One region of the Brucella pseudogrignonensis genome, then DNA from elsewhere that is predicted to be linked to it. Evidence: predicted binding sites of a transcription regulator. Region 1 holds the regulator's gene; each other region holds the start of a gene.

Region 1 (7,475 bases):
AACCCTATATCGCCAAGGCTGCCACCGGCACACCACTGTCGTTCGAGGATTCTAAAGCAGCCTTCGACATTATGATGTCAGGTCAGGCCACCCCTTCGCAGATCGGTGGCTTCCTGATGGCTCTGCGTGTTCGTGGAGAAACAGTGCCGGAGATTGCTGGTGCTGTTGCTTCCATGCGTTCCCGCATGCTGCCTGTTGCAGGATCAGAAGATGCGGTCGATATTGTTGGCACCGGCGGCGACCAGTCCGGCTCCTACAATGTTTCAACCTGCTCTGCGATCGTCGTTGCTGGCGCAGGCGTGCCGGTTGCAAAACACGGCAATCGCGCGCTCTCGTCAAAATCTGGCGCTGCTGATGCGTTGGCAGCGCTGGGCGTCAACATTGAAGCCGATGCCAATACAATAGGGCGTAGCATTACAGAAGCTGGTCTTGGCTTCATGTTTGCGCCGATGCACCATTCGGCAATGCGCCATGTGGGCCCATCGCGCGTCGAGCTTGGCACCCGCACAATCTTCAACCTTCTTGGACCGCTTTCCAATCCGGCTGGCGTCAAGCGTCAGCTCGTCGGCGTTTTCTCAGCAGAATGGGTAGAGCCACTAGCGGAAGTTCTTAAAACTCTGGGTTCAGAAACCGCATGGGTCGTCTATGGCGACGGCCTTGACGAAATGACCACGTCCGGCACCACCAAAGTTGCAGCACTCGAAAACGGCACCATCCGCACATTTGAAATTCAGCCGGAAGACGTCGGCCTTCGCCGCGTCGATATGTCTGAACTCAAAGGTGGCGATGCCGAAGTTAATGCCAAAGCACTGCTTGCCGTGCTTGAAGGCGCTCACAATGCCTATCGTGACATTGTACTGCTGAATTCTGGTGCAGCTCTGGTGATTTCCGGTAAGGCAAAAGACCTTAAAGACGGCATTGCGCTCGCGGCGCAATCAATCGATAGCGGTGCGGCGCTGGCCGTTTTGCAAAAAGTTATCGCTGTATCAAACGACAAGCCGCTCTGACGGAAAGGATCACATTATGTCCACCGACATTCTGCGGAAAATTGAAGCTTATAAACGCGAAGAAATCGCTGCTGCAAAGGCAAGCCTGCCTCTCAACGAAGTAAAGGCACTGGCCAAAGATCAGCCAGCAACGCGCGGTTTTCTCAAAGCGCTCGAAGCAAAGCGTGCGGCCAAAAAGTTTGCTCTCATTGCGGAGATCAAGAAGGCGAGTCCATCCAAAGGTCTTATCCGCCCGGATTTCGATCCTCCAGCGTTGGCGAAAGCCTATGAAGATGGTGGCGCTGCCTGTCTTTCGGTTCTGACCGATACGCCATCCTTTCAGGGCGCGCCGGAGTTTCTGACTGCTGCGCGCAATGCATGCTCATTGCCTGCGCTGCGCAAGGATTTTCTTTTCGATACTTACCAAGTCTACGAAGCCCGCAGCTGGGGTGCGGATTGCATTCTGATCATTATGGCAAGCGTCGATGATGATCTCGCAAAGGCGCTTGAAGAAACCGCTTTTGAGCTTGGTATGGATGCGCTGATTGAAGTGCATGACGAAGAAGAAACGGAACGCGCATTGAAACTTTCGTCGCGACTCATCGGCGTTAACAATCGTAACCTGCGTACCTTTGATGTCGATCTTGCCGTCTCCGAGCGCCTTGCAAAAATGGTGCCGTCAGACCGTCTCTTGGTGGGCGAGAGTGGCATCTTCACCCATGATGATTGCCTGCGTCTTGAAAAATCCCATATTGGCACATTCCTGATTGGCGAAAGCCTGATGCGCAAGGATGACGTAGCAAGCGCTACCCGCGAACTTCTAACCGGCAAGGTGTGAGCCATGACGGCCAAGCTGACCCATATCGACCAGACAGGTTCCGCCCATATGGTCGATGTCGGCGACAAGGCCGAAACGGATCGCGTGGCGATCGCCGAAGGCGCAGTCAGGATGAAGCCAGAAACGCTGGCACTCATTCTGGAAGGCAATGCAGCCAAAGGCGATGTCATTGGCACAGCGCGGCTTGCTGGCATTATGGCGGCGAAAAAGACCGCTGATCTTATTCCGCTCTGTCATCCACTGATGTTGACCAAAGTGTCCGTCGAAATAGAACCCGACCAAGCTCTGCCCGGCTTGCGCGTTTCGGCAACCGCAAAACTCAAAGGCCGTACTGGCGTTGAGATGGAAGCGCTGACTGCCGTTTCTGTTACCTGCCTGACGATTTATGACATGGCTAAAGCAGTTGATCGTCATATGGAAATTACCGATATCCGCGTTTGTGCGAAAAGTGGCGGCAAGTCAGGCGATTGGAAAGCCTGATCTTTCAGACGAAAGGAAAACCGATGTCCCTGTTTCCAGTCGATGAAGCACTTGCGCGTATTCTGAATAGTGCACGACCGCATGGTACAGAGACAATTTCGCTTTCTGAAGCAGGCGGACGTGTCGTTGCAGAACCTGTTCAGGCCAAACTGCAACAGCCTCCTTTTGATTGCTCGGCTATGGATGGCTATGCGCTAATTGCTCCTCCAAACACCAATTATCCTCTCGAATTCACAGTCATTGGCGAATCAGTTGCTGGAAAACGCTTTGATGGTGAGCTCAAACAAGGTGAAGCCATACGCATCTTCACCGGTGCACCAATGCCCGCAGGTGCCGATAGCATCGTTATTCAGGAAGATACGGAACGCTCGGGTGAAACACTCACCATCCTCAACGGACTAGACAAGGGGCGGCATATCCGACGTGCGGGGCTAGATTTCGCTCCCAGCGATGTTGTACTGCCAATCGGTCGTTCTCTTGATGCGCCTGCGCTTTCGCTTGCAGCAGCGAGCGGCAATGCAACAATTTCAGTATTCTGCAAGCCGCGCGTCGCGATACTCGCTACCGGCGACGAACTTGTACTGCCTGGAATAATTCCCGGCCCTGACCAGATCGTCGCTTCCAACAGTGTTGGCATTGCCGAAATCGTCCGCCGTGCAGGTGGTGAGCCAGAAGATCTAGGTATCATCACTGATAATCCGGCAAAGATAGAAACAGCAATCAGCGACGCTTTTTCGGATGGTATCGACATTCTGGTGACGGTTGGTGGCGCATCCGTTGGAGACCGCGATTACATTCACGGTGCGTTGCAGAATTGCGACGTTGATCTCGACTTTTGGAAAATCGCCATGCGTCCGGGTAAGCCGCTAATGTACGGACGCAAAGCCACTTCTGGCAAAACTATTCACGTCATCGGGCTGCCAGGTAACCCGGTTTCAAGTCTCGTATGCAGTCTTGTTTTTCTGCGCCCCCTCGTCGCGAAACTGTCTGGCACAGAGTTAAATGCAGATATTCGCCCAGCCAAACTTGGTGAAGCGATGAAAGCCAATGACCACCGGCGCGACTATGTGCGCTCGACTGTCACTCAGGCATCTGACGGCACACTGATTGCAACACCCTTCCCGGTTCAAGACTCATCGATGCTTTCAGCGCTGGTTCGCTCTCAGGCATTGCTGATGAGAGATGAGCATGCCCCTGCTGCCTCCACGGGTGACGCTTGTACGATATTAATGCTGTAAAGAACGCCCCCTCCGCACAACCATTAATCATTTTAAAACCATTGCGGAACAAGACTGGAACATATAGTGTTCGTTCTGGTTTTGTTTTTATTTGATTCTGGTCCGGAGGGTATGGCGCATGTTGACCCGTAAACAGCACGAGCTTCTGCTGTTCATTCATGAACGTCTTAAAGAGACGGGCATCCCTCCGTCGTTTGACGAAATGAAAGAAGCTCTCGATTTGGCTTCCAAATCGGGCATTCATCGCCTTATCACAGCGCTGGAAGAACGCGGTTTTATTCGTAGACTTCCCAATCGTGCACGTGCGCTCGAAGTTCTTCGCCTACCTGATTCCATTGCACCGGGCCTGAACTCACAAAAGAAGTTCGCTCCAAGCGTCATCGAAGGTAGCCTTGGCAAAGCGCCACCACCGCCTCCTCCGTCACGACCTGCACCTGTTACGGCAAATGATGATTCTCCAGCAACGGTTTCCGTGCCGATGATGGGACGTATCGCAGCCGGTGTACCGATATCAGCAATTCAGAATCAGACACATTCGATCAGTCTGCCACCAGAAATGCTCGGTGCTGGCGAGCATTATGCGCTCGAAGTCAAAGGCGACTCGATGATCGAGGCAGGAATTTTTGATGGTGACACCGTCATCATTAAGCGCGGTGAGACGGCCAATCCAGGCGAAATTGTTGTTGCACTGGTCGATGACGAAGAAGCAACTCTGAAACGCTTCCGTCGCAAAGGTGCATCAATTGCGCTTGAAGCTGCAAACCCGGCTTATGAAACGCGGATTTTTGGTCCAGATCGTGTGCGCGTACAAGGTAAGTTGATTGGCCTCATCCGACGCTATTAAAGCAACTGCATTTTAGGAGACATGCAACTGAATATGTTTCCTTTTAAGCAGTACAGTCAGCTATAATGGCTCTGCCAATTCTGTTGCGGCTTGCGACGCTTCATAAGCTCTACTTTTCTCAGCGCCAGCTCTCTTTTGATATTCGCGATCAGGTAGTCCCCTCGCCGCTCGCGAATAGAGACGATGCAAATGCCACGGGCGCGTTGGCGCATCGACTGAAAAGGTCAGCTGATCAGCATAGTCGGCTAAGTTGGTCGTTTTGGTCAGTGCGAAACGGTAAATTTTATTCTCCTGCGCAATACCGTTTTCGTCTGAGTTGATTGCAGAAGCGCTTACACGTAGCAGCTTATGCCCTAGTCTGAGTTCAAGAGTACCTTTTAAGGCTAGTTCCTGTCGGTCGATCATCAGGACGCTAAAACGCTTACAGCTCAACTCTTTGCCAGCTATAGCGAGAATGACAATGTCGCCAATATTGCAGGCTGCGTCTTTCATCTCTTCATCTGCCGTGTAGGATAGCATTCTACCGTCCCGCAGCGGAATGGCGCACACCCCATCTTCGCAAACAAAGGCTTCTTCAGCTGATACCATTCGCTGTTTTTTTACCACCTGCGGCGGAATAAACTCATTAATCAGATAGGCTGTCTGCCAGTTCTGCGCGGTAAATTTTGGAGGCCTGCTGCGATTAATAGCAAAATTCCCATCTGGAAGACGCACAGCGACGAATTTCGCATCTTCACTCACAAGAATATCAGGCAACGGTGTTCTTATAAAAACGGCAAGCCCGATAATTACGAAGGGGAGTGCCAGCCATCGCATTCGTGTTGTAAACACAACCGCTATAACAAGCGCCAGCGTCCAGAGAACAAGCGTGCTAGCTGGCATGACCCCTGGATTACCATCAGGCGAAAAGCTGGCGACAAAACTTGCAATATGTCTGACCAGTAAAACGCCGAACCCCATAATCTGCAATGGCAACCAATCCAGATGCAGCGGCATCAATAACAAGCTGAGCACTGCGAAGGGCATAACCAATATAGAAATAACGGGTAGTGCCAATACGTTGCCAACAAGACCAAACGGCGCCGTATTGTTAAAATGATAGGCTGCGAAAATTCCACTGGCCACGCCAGCAACAATAGACGTAGCGCCCGTCGCAACCGTTGGTAATAGAATTTTTGAAATAATCCCGCGTGGCTTTGCGCGACGATCTTCAATAGCTGTTTGCTTGCGAGATTTCTTATCGCTCCACCACGCAAAAGCTGCAATGAGACCCGCAGTGGCTGAGAACGACATTTGAAAGCTTGGCCCCACAATTTCATGCGGGGAAATCGCAATCATTGCCACTGAGGCGATAGCGAGATTGCGCATACTGATCGCTACGCGATCGACCAGCAATGCACAAAGCATCACAACGATCATCACATAGCTTCGTTGCGCAGCGACGTCAGCACCGGACATAGCCAGATAGAACGTGCAACTTAGAAGTGAAAGACATGCAGCAATTTTTTTGACCGGATATCTGGCGCTAAACGCTGGTGCGAGTGCGAATAAAGATCGCAACGACATCATCACAACCCCTGCAGCCAACACCATGTGCAAACCAGAAATAGACAAGATATGCGCGAGACCCGCTTTGCGCAGATCCTCATTTGTTTCTTCACTTATCCCCGCTCGTTCTCCAGCGATGAGTGCGGCTGCGACACTCCCATCCTCGCCTGAAAGCACTTCAGCGATACGTTCAGAAACATGTACCCGTAATTGAGCGATAGCGCCGGAAATTTTGGCGAAAACCTCACTTGGTGCAGGCACATCAGCTATTTTTGGAGTGCCCAAGAAAAAGCCATTTGCACCTATCCCGCCGAAATAGGCGTGAAACGCAAAGTCGTAGTTTCCCGGTCGAACAGGACCAGTGGGCACACGTAACCGCGCGAAACCAGTCAAGCCGCTGCCAATTTCTGTTTTGGCTGGTATATCGCGCGCCGTAATCCGGATGCGTTGCGGCGCATAGCGAAGTTTGGGTCGTTGCGTTTCAAGCAAATCAAGCGTCACACGCCAACTGCCATTATCGCGATACTCTAAGCCAACAACTCTGCCAGTGATACGCGTTGCAACCTCAGAGCCTAACAATTGCGTACTTCGTCGTTCCGTCTCGAACTTTCCCGCAACTATTCCCAATAACACCGCCAACACGAGTGTCACTGCTTGTGATACGAGGAAGTGTTTTCTGAATAAAAAACGTATTAAACAAACAGCTACAACAACAGATAGAATGGGCAACCATTCAGGTTCATAAGAAAGCGTGAAATAAACAACGGCTCCCAACCCCATAAAAACGGGAAAAAGAAGAAAAAATATTCCGCGCCCTATTTCACGATCAAGCGCCGCAATCAAAAGCTGCCGTGAACTACTCAGCAGTTCCCGCGCACGCTCGGAAGGTGTCAGTTTCCTTTCCGGTAAAGCGACGGGCTGAATATCAGCTCGTTCTTTCGGTAACCACGGTTCAGGAAGCAAGGCACGAGCAAGACCTTCAGGCATGTCTTTGACAAATGCCCGCTCGCTCACCTCTTGTCTTTCCCTTATGCCCGTCATGCCCCCGCCTGACTGCAAAAGTGCCCGCGCTTAATCTAAAGAAGCACGTCCCGACGGTGCGAAAGAATTGGGAAACGCTTGCACACCGTGCTGCCTATGCTACATGAACCACAGTCAAAATCGAGAGGGTTCTCGCAATGAGAATCCTTATCGCCCGTGGACTGTGAGAAAACGGGCGCTACATATTCAAAATTCTGCCTCGCGCTCGGCTTCCTGCCGCAACTCAACGAGGCTTTGACACAGTGGAGCTGTTATGTCGAAACCGGTCGTCACCCGTTTTGCCCCTTCGCCCACGGGTTATCTGCATATTGGCGGAGCCCGCACGGCTCTTTTCAACTGGCTTTATGCAAAGCATACGGGCGGCAAGATGCTGCTGCGCATCGAAGATACAGATCGTGAGCGTTCTTCCGAAGCTGCAACGGCCGCCATTCTTGATGGCTTGACCTGGCTTGGCCTCGATTGGGACGGTGAACCAATTTCACAGTTCGAACGTGCACCGC
Region 2 (7,475 bases), 1.6 Mb from region 1:
GGGGCTCAAGCGATGCGGCGGCAACGCTTCTCGCACTCAATGAAATCTGGCAGCTTGGCCTTGATCACAACACACTGGCCGAACTTGGTCTCAAGCTCGGCGCGGACTTGCCCATGTGCCTGCATGGTGCAGCCCATGGTGCGCCACTTATAGCATGCGGCATAGGTGAACAGCTGAGCGCCATACCGCAAATGCCATCACTCCCCATGCTGCTGGTCAATGACGGGACTGCCATCGCAACGCCCGATGTCTTCCGTGCATTGACAAAGCGAGACAATCCCCCTCTCCCGTCCCGCGTTCCTTGCGACATTGAAAGCATCTGCACCTATCTCAGTTCAACCCGAAACGACCTTCTGCCCGCAGCGCTATCAATTGCCCCGCACATCAGCGATACGCTTGCAATTTTACACGCCCATGGCGCTCTTTTTGCCCAAATGTCTGGTTCTGGTGCAACCTGTTTTGCCATCTTTAAAGACCAGCAGAGCGCAGACACAGCTGCATCGCGTATCCTTTCGCATAAGCCTGACTGGTTTGTGGTTTCAAGCCATACGGCCCCGTCTGCGCAGTGACGAAAACAGCCACTTTCCCACCTCATACTGTTCACATATACTTGAATAAATAGCTGCCTATAGAACAATCCTCTGGTTTCAAGGGTTTATTGTCTACCATTTTAGATACAATGCGTGAACCAAACGCTGGCTATGCGCAGCCGATTGAAAGGTCTATCTCTTGATCATCGAAACGACGAACACATCGCCGCTTCACAATCCAAGGAGATAGAAAATGAAAAAGTTTGTTCTTGCTACTGTTGCTGTTGTTCTGAGCGCTGGCGCTGCATTCGCTGAAAACCCAAATGTGGGCACCCCTGCCGATCTCTATGCCAATGACCGCACACCAGTCGCTGCTCAGCAAATTGACCGCACTGCAACCGCTTCGATTGGCAAAGCTTCGGTCATGGATGGTTCCGCTCATCGCTTTGGCGACGCATCGCCTTCGAGCTTTCAGAACTAATACCGAATTTGTGAACAATCCTGCCTGACGGAACAGTCCGAACGGCAACCCAGTTATCTCCCCGGTGGATGGCATTGGCGCCACCCCGGTGCCCCGGAAGCACTGATGCCATCCAAAGGGCGATTATGAAAAGGAATAGAAAAATGAAAAAGTTTGCTCTCGCTGCCGTAGCCGTTGCCCTTAGCGCCGGTGCTGCTTTCGCTGAAAACCCAAATGTGGGCACCCCAGCTGATCTTTATGCCAATGACCGTACACCCGTCGCTTCGCAGCCGGTTGATCGCACGGCCACTGCTTCGATTGGCCAGAAGACCTATCAGGACGGTTCGGCTCATCGCTTTGGTGACGCATCGCCATCAAGCTACCAGAACTAATATCGGCACAAGCCGGTAACATACAAAAAGGCGAAGCCCTCAGGCTCCGCCTTTTGTTGTATTTGGAAGTGAAATGCCAGGCGATAATAGCACAGGCTTCAACTGACGCGGCAAATCTTCAAGCTCGTCCAAACGCGATGGAAATGGCCTGAGCGTTTCGGCCTTTATCAGCAATCCGGCGTTTAAAGAGGGTTTGCTGGTGAAGAGCTTTCCCAGCAGTCCGGAGCGGGCCTCTTGAGGCAATGTAAAGCGCGCGGCAGAATTGCTGACCGCCAAATGACGGCCCACCGCATCTATCCATTCATCCTGCAATGTTGCTCCGGGCCGCAAAAGAAGCAACCAGTGCGTTCGCAATTCCCGAAATGCCTCAGATAAATTGTCTTCATTATAAAACGCGCAACCCGCGCCTTCTGCTACGAGCTTAGTATCATCTGTCGAGCCTTGATCAACGACGATAACGCGGCGCAAAAGCCCATCAACAACAGCAGGCACCAACCCGGCCAGTGTCTGTGCCAAAGCTTTTTCAGAATTATTTGTGACGAGCAAAACTGAAATCATTATTTTCTATATCACAGTAGGCTGCCTGCTAAAGCAGCGCAACGCAAATATTCATTCCATTCTTTAGTATTAATTATAAGCCAAAAATAACATATGAAATCAGCAAACAAAGTGATTTAGTCCATTCTGTTATGAACCCCATATTTTGTGGAGTGAGCGGATGAGGGTAGCTCTTACATCGATTGTTCTGGCAACGGCCATGCTTGCAGCACCCGTTGCACAGGCAGCGAATGCCATAGCGACAACCAATCTGAACGTGCGTACGGGTCCGGGTACGAATTACCCGGTAATTGGTGCGATTCCAAATGGTGCAGGCATTGACGTGCTTGGCTGCACGACTGGCTATAACTGGTGTCAGGTCGATTACGGCGGTCGTCTCGGGTGGGCATCGTCCAATTATCTCGCCTTCTCACAGGGGTCGGCCAGAAACTCCAACAATTTTGGAACTGCTGCAGTTGCAATCGGCATCCCGCTGATTGCAGCGGCAATTCTCAGCTCCAACAAGCACGGCTGGCATCGGCCACCGCCGCCAAGACCGCCGCATTGGAACAATGGCCCTCACCGTCCCGGCAAGCCCCCGGCAACACATCGTCCGGGTCGTCCTGATAGGCCGCAAGCAAACCGCCCCGGACGTCCTGGCGGCCCAGGCAAACCAAATGAAGTCCGTCCGGGTGGACCCGGCGGCCCGGGCAAGCTTGGCCATAATCAAGGCCGTCCGCCAAAGAAGCAGCCACGCTCCTAAAAATAAGACCCCAGACACCGGCGTGCGTGATCACGTCGGTGTTTTATTATATCGGCTCAAGATTTTGTGTTCTTGCTTTGTTCTTATCATTGCGATAGGATGAACATAGAAAACGAAAGAGTCGGTTATGGAAATCATCCAGCAGGCAGATCAGGCAGCATTCGGAGCAGGACGTGCAGATCACGCCAACGCGCTTGTCAGTGAAGCTGGCCTGCGCATTGATCACTCCCGCCGACGCGGGCGCGGCGCGGGCATCAATCCAACCGGACGCTTCGAACCCACCACACGCCATGAATTTGATGACGGCTGGGAAACGCTCGAAGATTTGCCTGCCTTCAAGACCGACGTGCAGGTTGAAAAGCCACGCACGATTATCACACGCAACGATTCGCCCGACATCAGCTTTGACCGCTCGATCAATCCTTATCGCGGCTGCGAACATGGTTGCATTTATTGCTTCGCACGTCCGACGCACAGCTATATGGGCTTGTCTGCAGGCCTTGATTTTGAAGCGAAACTGTTTGCGAAGCCGGATGCGCCGCGTCTGCTTGAGCGCGAGCTGGCCAAGCCGGGCTATCAACCAAAGACAATTGCTATCGGCACCAACACAGACCCCTATCAGCCGATCGAGAAAAAATGGCGCATCATGCGCGAAATTCTTGAAGTGCTGGAAGCAGCCAACCATCCGGTTGGCATTGTTACCAAATCGGCTTTGGTTGTGCGCGACATCGATATTTTAAGCCGCATGGCCGAAAAAGGTCTGGCCAAGGTCGCACTTTCCGTCACATCTGTAGACGCAAATCTGGCACGAACAATGGAACCGCGTGCTTCAACGCCGACGCTGCGTCTGCAAGCCATTCGTAAACTCACAGAAGCCGGCATTCCAACCAGTGTCATGATGGGGCCGATTATTCCCGGCATCAATGATCATGAGATTGAACGCATTTTGGATGCAGCTTACGCACAAGGTGCACGTGAAGCGGGCTATGTGTTGCTTCGCCTGCCACTCGAGGTCGCACCTTTGTTCAAGGACTGGCTGCTGCGCAATTATCCCGACCGTTATCGCCATGTGATGTCGCTTATACGCTCCATGCGCGACGGCAAGGATTATGATGCGGAATGGGGAAAACGTATGCGCGGCACTGGTCCCTATGCATGGCAGATCGGGCGCCGTTTCGAAATTAGCGCACGCAAGCTCGGCTTTAATTCAAAGCGTATTCCGTTGCGTACAGACCTGTTTGAACCCGTCGAAAAAAATGGGAAGCAGCTTTCGCTTTTCTAAATTCTGAATATCAGAGCGCGATACTGTGGCGTTCTGGTTCCGATAATACGTTAAAGTTTATGTGTGCATGAGTTGTCAGTTGTGCGTTCCATCTCCGTCTGATTTTTTCGGACGGAAGGCCCCTGCTTTTACGCCAATATCCTCGGCAGGGACCTTGCGGAGAATCAGAAGCAGTGCGAACATTTCCGCCAAATGAAACGCTTAAGTTCTGATTCTCCGCTCCTCTTTGAAATTCCGCTTGCTCCAGACTTCTCGGAAGAGACAAAATATCTGGCGCGAGGGCTCAAGCATATTGCTGGCATTGATGAAGCTGGTCGTGGACCGCTCGCAGGACCGGTTGTTGCAGCAGCGGTTGTGCTTGATCCCAATGATCTGCCAAAGGGACTTGATGACTCAAAAAGGCTGAAGGCGGCCAAGCGTGATGCGCTCTATGATGTTATTTTGGCCAAAGCGATCAGTGTTTCCGTTGCGAGCCTGAGTGCGCGCAGCATTGATGCCAGCGACATTCGCAAAGCGGCCCTCGAAGCTATGCGCCGTTCTTTCATGGGACTGACACTTCGCCCCGATCACGTATTGATCGATGGACGCGATGTTCCACCGGGCCTATCCTGTCCCGGCTCGGCATTGGTAAAAGGCGATCAGCGCTCGATTTCTATTGCCGCTGCATCCATCGTCGCAAAGGTTACGCGAGACCGCATGATGATACGTGCCGGAGCAGTGCATCCAGTCTACGGCTTTGAGGTTCATGCCGGTTACGGAACGCTAAAACATCGCAATGCAATTGAAGCCGGTGGACCACAACCTGGAATCCACCGCTACACTTTCGCGCCCATCAAGGGTCGTTTTGGCTTATAGGATTAACAGTCTGTCCAAGAATGGTCGATTGGCATGCGAGGCATGGAGCAATCTATAATCAAGCAACAAAGATGCCTTTTTATTGTTTGTTTTGGTCATATTCAGCAAATGCTTCTTTCGCCACCATCAAGCCGTTGAAAGCAACGGGGAAGCCCGCATATACGGCCAGCTGAATAATTATCTGAACAATCTCTTTTTGCGTAAGCCCGTTATTCAACGCCGCCACGATATGCACTTTCAATTGTGGCGCAGCATGACCGAGTGCGGTTAACGCAGCTAATGTCGTGATCTGACGACTTCTTAAATCTAGGTCTGAGTTCCCATAAATGTCACCGTAGGCAAACTCATATACGTAGCGAACAAAGTCTGGTGCAATATCACCAAAGGCACTCAACCCTTTATCGCCGAGCTCACTATGTATCTTTGAAAATATCTCTTTGCCCTGCGCAAGGCGCTCCGTTTCATTCGTCATGCATGTTTCCCATAGAGTCTGACTTTCCACCCGACCTCAACGTAACGGGAGCAAATCGCCCCGTCAAAATCCTCTTTTTTGGGAGCAAACAGCATGACATGAGAAAGCAAAAAAAACGCCGCCCTTTTGAGGCGGCGTTTCAAAACTCTATAAAATTGAACTTAGTTCAAGTTTGTTTTAACCTGACCAAGTGCATCCTTGAACAGGTTGCCCGCAACCTTTGCATCGACTTTGTCGGCAACGATTTTGCCAGCAGCGGCGACAGCCAGATCAACAGCTGAAGCACGCACGGCATTGATTGCATCGGTTTCAGCAGTTGCAATCTTCTGCTCAGCGAGCTTGTTGCGGCGAACGACATATTCTTCGGTCGCGCGCTTTGCGTCTTCGAGCAGAGCCTTGGCTTCACGTTCAGCAGCGGCAACGATGTCGCCGGCTTCTTTTTCCGCTTCCTTGCGCTTGCGATGATATTCAGCAAGAAGCTGTTGGGCTTCTTCACGCAGGGTGCGAGCTTCTTCAAGTTCCTTCTTGATGTTCTCAGCACGCTCATCCAGTGAGCGACCGATCATGCCAGGAACCTTCAGGTAAACAATCAGAGCGATGAAGAGAATAAGCGCAACAAGCGCCCAAAATGTTGAATCCATTTTCGTCTCCTCAGGCGTTTGCGGTTTTGACGGCGGCGGTCACGTCAGCCTTGTCGGCCTTGGTTCCCAGAAGCTGCTCAACAATCGCAGACGTGGTTTCTTCAGCGATCGTACCGACATCGCTCATGGCCTTGGCCTTGATGGCTGCGATACGTTCTTCTGCTTCAGCGAGCTTGCCTTCTAGGGCTGCTTCAGCAGCGGCACGTTCAGCATCAGCTTCGCCTTTGCCTTTTTCACGGGCAGCTTCAGCAATCGAAGCAGCCTTGGTGCGGGCAGCAGCCAGTTCCTGCTCGTAAGCAGCAATCGCGTTATCAGCATCCTGCTTGAGACGGGCAGCCTGCTCAAGATCCTGAGCAATGCGGTCACGACGATTTTCGATCACGCCACCGATGCGCGGAAGAACCACACGCGACAGAAACAGATAGAAAAGGCCGAACGTGATCGCCAGCCACAGAAGCTGGGATGCGTAGTGGGTGGAATCAAACGGCGGGAATACGCCGCTGCCGTGTCCGGCATCGTGCGCGACCCCGGTTTCGGTGTGCACAGCATCGGCTGCGCCGTGCTCGCCAGCAGCTGGTGCCGGTTGCGATTCGGTGGCGGTTTGGGCAAACGCCGTGGACACGAACATCCAGATTTCCCCTTTAATCCAGCATATTTTTACCGGAAACAATTCCCGGCTTTAAACATGCTCACTCAGACTTCATATGCAAAGGCCAGCCGCGCTGCATTTCAAGATACAGATCGCGGCAGGCCAGTTTCTTGCAACTGTTGATTAAACAGCGAAGAGGAGCAGAAGCGCGATGAGCAGCGAGAAGATGCCCAGAGCTTCCGTCACAGCGAAACCGAATACCAGACGGCCGAACTGGCTGTCAGCAGCGGATGGGTTACGCAGTGCGCCCGAGAGATAGCTACCGAAAATGTTGCCGAGGCCGAGAGCCGTACCGGCCATACCGAAACAGGCGAGACCGGCGCCGATGTACTTTGCTGCTTCCGCTTCCATGTTAAAGCTCCTTCTGGATTGCAAATTAGTGCGGATTTCTGTTCTGGCGGAAACCCGCCGGCTAGAACCTCAAAGCGCATCACTTATAGTTTTGATGCGAAGCGCTTTAAATTTTTCATAATGCATGTTGTTTTCGGAAAACCGGCAAACCACTTTTCCGCAACATGCTTTAGTGACCCGGATGTACTGCGTCGTTGATATACATGCAGGTAAGAACGGTGAAGACGTAGGCCTGGAGGAATGCAACCAGAAACTCAAGCGCGGTGATCGCGACCGTCATGATCAGAGGCAGAATAGCGCCACCAACACCAAGCGCACCAAGCGAGCTCAGCGAGACAACGAAGCCTGCGAAAACCTTGAGCGTGATGTGACCAGCCAGCATGTTCGCGAAAAGACGAACCGAAAGACTGATTGGGCGCGAGAGGAAGGAAATGATTTCAATGGCAACAACCAGAGGCACGATGATGCCCGGCACGCCACTTGGGACAAAGAGCTTCAGAAAGCCCAGACCATGCTTGTAAAAACCGTAAATGATCACTGTAC
Region 3 (7,475 bases), on a different contig from region 1:
AGCTTCTCACGGCCAGCACTGGCAACGTTCAGAATCTTGCCACGCAGCGGCAGGATTGCCTGATTGGAACGATTGCGTGCCTGCTTGGCGGAGCCGCCAGCTGAGTCACCTTCGACGATAAAAAGTTCAGCGCCCGCAGCCGCATTCTGCGTGCAGTCTGCAAGCTTACCCGGAAGACGCAGTTTGCGCGTGGCACTCTTGCGGACTGTTTCTTTTTCCTGACGGCGACGCAGGCGCTCTTCCGCACGATCGACAACCCAGTCGAGCAGGCGCGAAGCTTCCTGTGGCGAGGCTGTAAGCCAGTGATCGAACGGATCGCGGATGACATTTTCCACGATACGTTGCGCTTCGACAGTTGCAAGCTTGTCTTTGGTCTGACCGACAAATTCCGGTTCCCGAATGAAGACCGAGAGCATGGCGGCTGCTGAAATCATCACGTCATCGGTGGTGATGATCGAAGCGCGCTTGTTGTTGGTCAGTTCGGCATAGGCTTTGAGGCCACGCGTCAACGCAATGCGCAGACCTGCTTCATGCGTGCCGCCGTCGCCCGTCGGGATTGTGTTACAATAAGAATTGACGAAGCCGTCGCCACCATACCACGACACCGCCCATTCAACGGCACCATGCCCGCCCTGCTTTTCGGTGCGGCCGGAGAAAATCTCACGCGTCACCTGATGTTCTTTGCCAAGCGACGCCGCAAGATAATCCTTCAAGCCACCGGGGAAGTGGAATACAGCCTTTTCCGGTGTTTCCTTTTTCGGGTCGAGAAGTGCGGGATCGCAGCTCCAGCGAATTTCTACGCCACCGAAAAGATAAGCCTTTGAGCGCGCCATGCGATAAAGCCGATGCGGATCAAAATGTGCGTTCTTGCCAAAAATATCCGGGTCGGGATGGAAACGGACGCGCGTACCACGACGGTTGTGCACTTCGCCGACATCTTCGAGACCACCCTGCGGAATGCCGCGCGAAAAGCGCTGGCGATAAAGGCGGCGATTGCGTGCAACTTCGACTTCCAGAACATCGGAAAGCGCGTTAACCACCGAAACACCGACACCGTGCAGACCGCCTGAGGTTTCATAGGCTTTGCCGTCAAACTTACCGCCTGCATGCAGCTTTGTCATAATGACTTCAAGGGTCGATTTTCCAGGCACCTGTGGGTGTTCGTCGACCGGAATACCGCGTCCGTTATCGCTGACGGTCAGGAAGCCTTCGGCATCAAGATTGACTTCGATGAAGTTGGCGTGGCCTGCAACGGCTTCGTCCATCGAGTTATCAATGACTTCTGCAAAAAGGTGATGCAGCGCCTTTTCGTCGGTGCCGCCGATATACATACCGGGGCGCAGACGCACAGGCTCGAGGCCCTCAAGAACACGAATGGAGGAGGCGTTGTAATCATCAGCACCAGATGAAACAGGTGGAGCCTTGGTCGCGACAGGCGCTGGCTTCGTTGTAGACGGTGCCGTTGCCGTTTGCGCAGCAGGCGTCGATACAGAAGCCTTCTTGGGCTGCTGTTCCATCTGCCGTTCACGGGCATTGTTCACTACTCTGGAAAAGAGATCGTTATCGTCCATCTTTGTCCGAAAAGCTTTCTATCTGAAACCTGAAGGACCGCCCCCAGCGAACGGCACCAAATTTATATCTGCGAATCACATATATAATGCCACTGTAATACCCGCATTGCGAATAAAGTTCGCCTTACGTTCCAGTTTAGTCCCAAGTTATCAAGTGGTTTTGCCTAAAGCGAGACCGATTTGCACCATAAGCACGGCTAAAGTCAAACCGCATGCTTCCTTACGCGGATTAAGATAGAAACCGGCCAACCATTCGCGTAAGCGCAATTGCAGTGATGAAATTGTGAGTAATAAAATGCAGGGCAAGGCGACAGGCGGTACCGAAGCACACGTTAAAGGCATGGCGATCATGGTGCTTTCGGTGTTGCTACTGCCGCTTATGGATGCCATCGGCAAGTGGCTTGCCATGATGGACAATATGCCACCGGCGACTGTCACCTTCATGCGCTTTTTCATTCAGTCAGGGCTGATGTTTCTTGTGCTTATTGTTATGGGCGGTCTGAGTGCGCTGCATACGAAGCATCTTACGGGCAATCTTGTGCGTGGCGCCCTGATGGGTTTCGGCGGAACATGTTTCTTCACTGCCGTTAAATATATGCCGCTCGCCGACGCCATGGCGGTGTTTTTTGCGGAGCCGCTGATCCTTACATTGCTATCTGCTGTCTTTCTTAAAGAGAAGGTCGGTTGGCGCCGGTTCAGTGCGGTCGGGATTGGTTTGATCGGCACGATGATCGTTATTCAGCCGAGCTTTGAGATTTTTGGTGCTGTATCTCTGTTGCCATTGGCGACTGCCGTCACTTTTGCAATCTATCTGATTTTGAACCGCAAATATGGTGCCAAGGAAGGTCCAGTCGTGATGCAGTTTTATGCTGGCGTCGGCGGATCGCTGATCGCAGGTCTGTTTATGATTTTTGGCACGGCTGCTGGCATTGGAGATTTGAGCTTCGCGCTGCCTCATAGTCTACAGCCTTGGTTGTTGCTGTTTTTGCTGGGCTCTATTGGCACAATCAGCCATTTGTTGGTGGTACAGGCATTTAAGCTTGCACCGGCATCTATGCTGGCACCGTTTCAGTATCTGGAAATCGTCAATGCGGTTTTGGTTGGGTTGATTATATTTGGTGATTTTCCGACACCATCGAAATGGTTTGGTATCTTCATTATTGTGGGATCTGGCTTTTACGTCTTCATGCGCGAAAGGCGAATAAAAGCCGTATGATTATTTCGTCTGACGTGGGCCAAAGACGCTTTCAAAAGCTATTCCCAGTGCCACGTCAACGTCGCCCATGGTGATCGGCAGACCTAGATCGACAAGGCTGGTCACGCCATATTCCGCAATGCCACAGGGCACAATGCCGCCAAAATGTTCGAGCTCTGGCTCGACATTGATGGCAATGCCGTGGAAGCTCACCCAGCGGCGAAGACGGATGCCGATAGCAGCGATCTTATCTTCACACATGCCTCCATTGGAAAGCAGTGGCTTTTCGGGACGTGAAACCCAGACGCCAACACGATCTGCGCGGCGTTCACCTTTGACATTGAACTGCGCCAATGTCTCGACGATCCATTGTTCAAGTGCGGTGACAAATGCCCGGACGTCTTCACGGCGACGCTTCAAGTCCAGCATCACATAGGCCACGCGCTGGCCGGGGCCGTGATAGGTGTATTCACCGCCACGTCCGGTGTTGAAAACTGGGAAACGATCCGGCGTCAGCAGGTCTTCGGTATGAGCGCTGGTGCCAGCAGTGTAAAGCGCCGGATGTTCGACAAGCCAGACAAGTTCGTTTGCGGTGCCTTCGCGAATTGCTTGCACGCGCTCTTCCATGAACGCAAGTGCTGCTTCGTAATCTGTCAATCCATCCGCGACGAGCCACTCAACTGCAGGCTGGTCGTTCGACTGCGGGAGAAAACGCGGTGCGGCGACTAACGTGTCACGTCCAATATGGCGCGGTTCGTCATCCGTAACAAAAATGGAAGGAGCGGAGCTGTCGTTCATGATCGCAGCATATGGCGCTTTTTCAAGTCGGGCACCAGATGTCAAAATGCCTCTTTTTCTTAACCAGTTGTTCCAGCGGGAATACTGGTAGAATGCGTGCTGTGATCAAAGCCAGGAAAGATTTCGCAGGTGATGGGAGCCACAACATCAATTTTCAGGCCAGTCGGGGCGAAATCAATATCGCACCGCGCTTTGAGTTCTTCCGCGAGAACCAGGCGTATGAGACGTTGTCCAAAACCGCGACGCGATGGACGTGTGACGGTCGGTCCGCCACTTTCAACCCATTGCATGTGGAATTTGTGTTCTCTGTTATCAATGATAACGTTCCAACTGAAATCGATGCTGCCGTGCTCATCCGACAATGCGCCGTATTTAACAGCATTTGTGGCCAGTTCATAAAGGCCAAGCGAAAGCGAAACGGTAATTCGGTCGCACACAAAGAGCGATGGGCCACTTATGCGAATGCGATTGCCGTAGGTTCTATTGAACGGTTCCAGTGCTGTGTCGGCAATTTGTTTGATTGTTGCGCCGTTCCAATTCTCTTGCAGCAGCATATCATGTGCTTGTGCCAGTGCATGCAAGCGTTCGTTAAATAATTTGCTTGCTTCATCGGAATTACTTGCATTGCGTAATGTCTGGTTGGCAATTGATTGAACCATTGCCATCGAGTTCTTGAACCGATGTGAAATTTCCCGTGTCACAAGTGCTTTGTCGGCTTCGTTCTGCTTGCGTTCTGTCACGTCTAAGATAACACCGACCAGAGCCGGATTCTCACCAAGCAAGGCTTTTGCTCGGGTCTCAACCCAAAGAGTTTCTCCAGCTTTATTGATGATCCGATATTCCATGGAATAAGGTTCGCCGTTTATAAAAGCGGCCTCAGTCTGCTGGATCACAGCCATTCGATCTTCAATAGCGATCAATTCAACAATCTGATCGAAATTAATGGGCTCATTCTCTGTGAAGCCGAATATTCGTCGACATTCTGCTGATCCGGTCACAATTCCGCTGTTTAAATCACGTGACCAATAACCGATATTGGCCGCATCAACGATATAATCGAGATGTTTTTGGTGTCGAGCAGTTTTCGTGGAAAGCAGGTCACGTTCTTTTTGAAGTTCAACAAGCTGTTTGAGTTCCAATGTCACATCGAGCTGCGTTGCAACGAAATGCTCGACCTGACCGTCAGCGTTTTTAACAGGCGAAATATGCAGGCGATTCCAAAATGCTTCGCCGGATTTCTTATAGTTCAGAACGTCAATGTCGATTGCGGTTTCAGCATGTAATGCATTGCGAATAGCATCGATATGATCTGCGCGCGTTCCTTCGCCCTGCAAAAATCGACAATTTTGGCCGATAACTTCTTCCGCAGAATGGCCCGTCAAATTCAGGAACGCTTCGTTTGCATAGACAATTGGATTGTCTGGAAGGCGTGGATCGGTAATAACCATCGGCGTGGGGGTATGCTCAATCGCAGCCAGAAACGGGTTTGCAGTGCCCGATAACAAGCTAGTCGAATTCATTCTGGCAGTTATTGGTTCCGCCTGCACGACTTTCCCCGCTATTTAACAGTGACCCAATTTATTATGGGTTCAAACGAACCATCACTAATAGCAGATTCTAATAGAAACATAGCCATACCTTTGTATTATCGGAAATTTTAGCCGCGAATGCGATGATGGATCATGAATGACGGGAGCTTGTCAGGTGTTGAGGGCGCTATATATTTCTCCCTATCATTCAGCGCATGTTCATCTGGCATTGAGCATGATGTGTGCAGTTGAACTGGAGAACAAGATGATCAAAACGTTGAAAAAAATGATGGTTGGCTTGATCGGTGCGACTTTTATGATTGGGGCTATGGCGCCGGTCTCTGCCGCTCCGGTCCTGCCGACAGCACAGGTTGCAGGCTCTGATAATGTCTTGAATGTTCGCGATGACCGTTGGCGTCGTCACGGTAACGGTAACTGGAATGGAAATCGTCCGGGAAATCGGCCTGGCTGGAATGGTCATCGCCCGGGTCCGCGTCCAGGCTGGAACGGCAACCATCGGCCACGTCCTGGATATTGGAATGGTCATCGTGGTTATAATCACTATCGCCAAGGCTATCGTCGTCACAATGACGGCTGGTGGTATCCACTTGCAGCGTTCGGTGCTGGTGCGATCATCGGCGGGGCTATTGCATCACAGCCAGCGCCGCAGCCGGTTTATCGTCAGAGTAACAACCATGTTCAGTGGTGCTACAACCGATATAAATCTTACCGGGCGTCGGACAATACGTTCCAGCCATATAACGGCCCACGTCAGCAGTGCTATTCGCCTTACCGATAGCAGGATTTGACTCCTGAGATGAACAGCCGCTCTAATTGGGCGGCTGTTTTGTTTATTCTGGCTTTTTATCCGCCACGCTGTTCGTAACCTTCGACGTCTTCGCCAGTGAGTTTATGGCGGAGGTATTGCTTGAGACGATTGATCTGAGCTTCATTCCATCCATCAACATCTGCAACATCAATCCAGGCATTAACATAGTCTTCCGGTGCATAAACATGGCCGTAGCCCATTGGGGTTGTGGTTGCAAAAGCCATATCAAGCGCAAGCTGAAGCATTGTCACAACTGGATACCACCGCAATTTTGGCGAGACATCAAAACCACGTGGCGTGTTCATCCATTCGGGTTGCCGATAAAGCGCATGGCTGTCAAAAAAGACAACAGCATCGCTGGCATACTGCAGATAAACAATTCGAAGCGGCCCCCATCGATCACCATTACCGGGTGCTTCGCCTTTTTGGTTCATGAAGCGGGCAAACGCTCCATCGCGAAATACGGGAAGCCATTCCGGCGTGCCTTCATTTCGGTCCCGAGTGAGCAGCTTCCAGTCGCGGCTTGGAAAGGGCGGCCCCGCCCATAAGGCACCATTTATTGGGTCTTCAAGCATTTCAAATAAAGCGACTGACTTCTCGGAGTTCATAGCGCCTAAACTCAAGCCATATAGATAAAGCCTTGGACGCTGGTCTTTTGGCAGTGTTTTCCAATAATTATAAACGGTTGTGAATAGAGCTCGTGATGCTTCGGCACCATATTCGGGCTGAAAGAGCAGTGATAACGGGCTGTTGAGATAAGAATATTGCATAGCAATGCTCGCGACATTGCCGTCATGTAGAAATTCGAGGCCGTCCATTGCAGCAGGATCAACCCAGCCAGTGCCCGTAGGAGTGATAATGACGAGAATTGAACGGTCAAACCCGTTCTGTCGCTTTAACTCTGCCAACGCGCGCTCGGCACGTTGTTTGGGCGCGTCAGCGACATTCAATCCGGCATAGACACGAATTGGATCAACAGCATCGCGTCCGGTAAAGGATGATATCTCTTCCGCCGCAGGACCAGACGAAACAAATTCACGTCCGGCACGCCCGAGTTCATTCCATGCTAAAAGGGATGTGGCACTTCCTGTCTTGCGGCTTTCTTTTGGCTGAGGGCGGTCTGGCTCAATCAGTGCATCAAACTCGCGAAATGAGCGGTCAAGCACTTCAAAAGTCGATTTGATGAGAAGGCCGTTCGCAATTGTCCATATCAAAACAATTGTCAGTGTGATGCCGACGACATTTGACACTCTGCGCGGCACGAGGCGATGTGTCATTCTAGAAATGAAAAGCCCAAGCCAAATGAGCGCGCGTGTTAAAAGCAGCAGGACAAGAAATGTAACAATTGCTAACCCGCACACGCTTGCAGGGTAGGCGCTTGGGACAGGCTCCATGCTCATGACAGAGCGGACAGAATTTTGCCATTCAGCGGAAAGATAGAGCGCTGCTAGCGCAACTGCGAGACATATAAGGCCGATAAAGATGTTAACTCGCCGCCGCAACCGTTCACGCGGCTCTGGAAGTTCGAGGTAACGCCAGATCAACCGCCAGAA

The links. The regulator LexA, encoded in region 1, represses DNA repair genes until DNA is damaged. The targets are predictions, from matches to a motif close to TGTTCNNNNTGTGTTCNG.
Positions count from the first base shown of each region.
Region 2: a site for LexA is predicted at 2,750-2,767, ahead of RI570_RS08645 (PA0069 family radical SAM protein). Genes of this name have one in related genera too.
Region 3: a site for LexA is predicted at 1,688-1,705, ahead of parE (DNA topoisomerase IV subunit B). Genes of this name have one in related genera too.

Region 1 is NZ_JAVLAT010000001.1:218,858-226,332, forward strand. Features, by position in the region: gene trpD (anthranilate phosphoribosyltransferase) at 1-1,007, shown strand, start outside; gene trpC (indole-3-glycerol phosphate synthase TrpC) at 1,024-1,824, shown strand; gene moaC (cyclic pyranopterin monophosphate synthase MoaC) at 1,828-2,304, shown strand; gene glp (gephyrin-like molybdotransferase Glp) at 2,328-3,542, shown strand; gene lexA (transcriptional repressor LexA) at 3,661-4,386, shown strand; gene RI570_RS01085 (ComEC/Rec2 family competence protein) at 4,447-6,975, opposite strand; gene gltX (glutamate--tRNA ligase) at 7,229-7,475, shown strand, end outside.
Region 2 is NZ_JAVLAT010000001.1:1,794,460-1,801,934, reverse strand. Features, by position in the region: gene RI570_RS08670 (4-(cytidine 5'-diphospho)-2-C-methyl-D-erythritol kinase) at 1-569, shown strand, start outside; gene RI570_RS08665 (hypothetical protein) at 784-1,011, shown strand; gene RI570_RS08660 (hypothetical protein) at 1,155-1,382, shown strand; gene RI570_RS08655 (glycosyltransferase family 2 protein) at 1,422-1,940, opposite strand; gene RI570_RS08650 (SH3 domain-containing protein) at 2,101-2,682, shown strand; gene RI570_RS08645 (PA0069 family radical SAM protein) at 2,810-3,964, shown strand; gene RI570_RS08640 (ribonuclease HII) at 4,157-4,819, shown strand; gene RI570_RS08635 (carboxymuconolactone decarboxylase family protein) at 4,899-5,291, opposite strand; gene RI570_RS08630 (F0F1 ATP synthase subunit B) at 5,453-5,932, opposite strand; gene RI570_RS08625 (F0F1 ATP synthase subunit B) at 5,943-6,560, opposite strand; gene RI570_RS08620 (F0F1 ATP synthase subunit C) at 6,705-6,932, opposite strand; gene RI570_RS08615 (F0F1 ATP synthase subunit A) at 7,102-7,475, opposite strand, start outside.
Region 3 is NZ_JAVLAT010000002.1:1,333,478-1,340,952, reverse strand. Features, by position in the region: gene parE (DNA topoisomerase IV subunit B) at 1-1,571, opposite strand, end outside; gene RI570_RS17595 (DMT family transporter) at 1,867-2,787, shown strand; gene lipB (lipoyl(octanoyl) transferase LipB) at 2,788-3,564, opposite strand; gene RI570_RS17585 (PAS domain S-box protein) at 3,624-5,084, opposite strand; gene RI570_RS17580 (BA14K family protein) at 5,359-5,892, shown strand; gene RI570_RS17575 (alpha/beta-hydrolase family protein) at 5,958-7,475, opposite strand, start outside.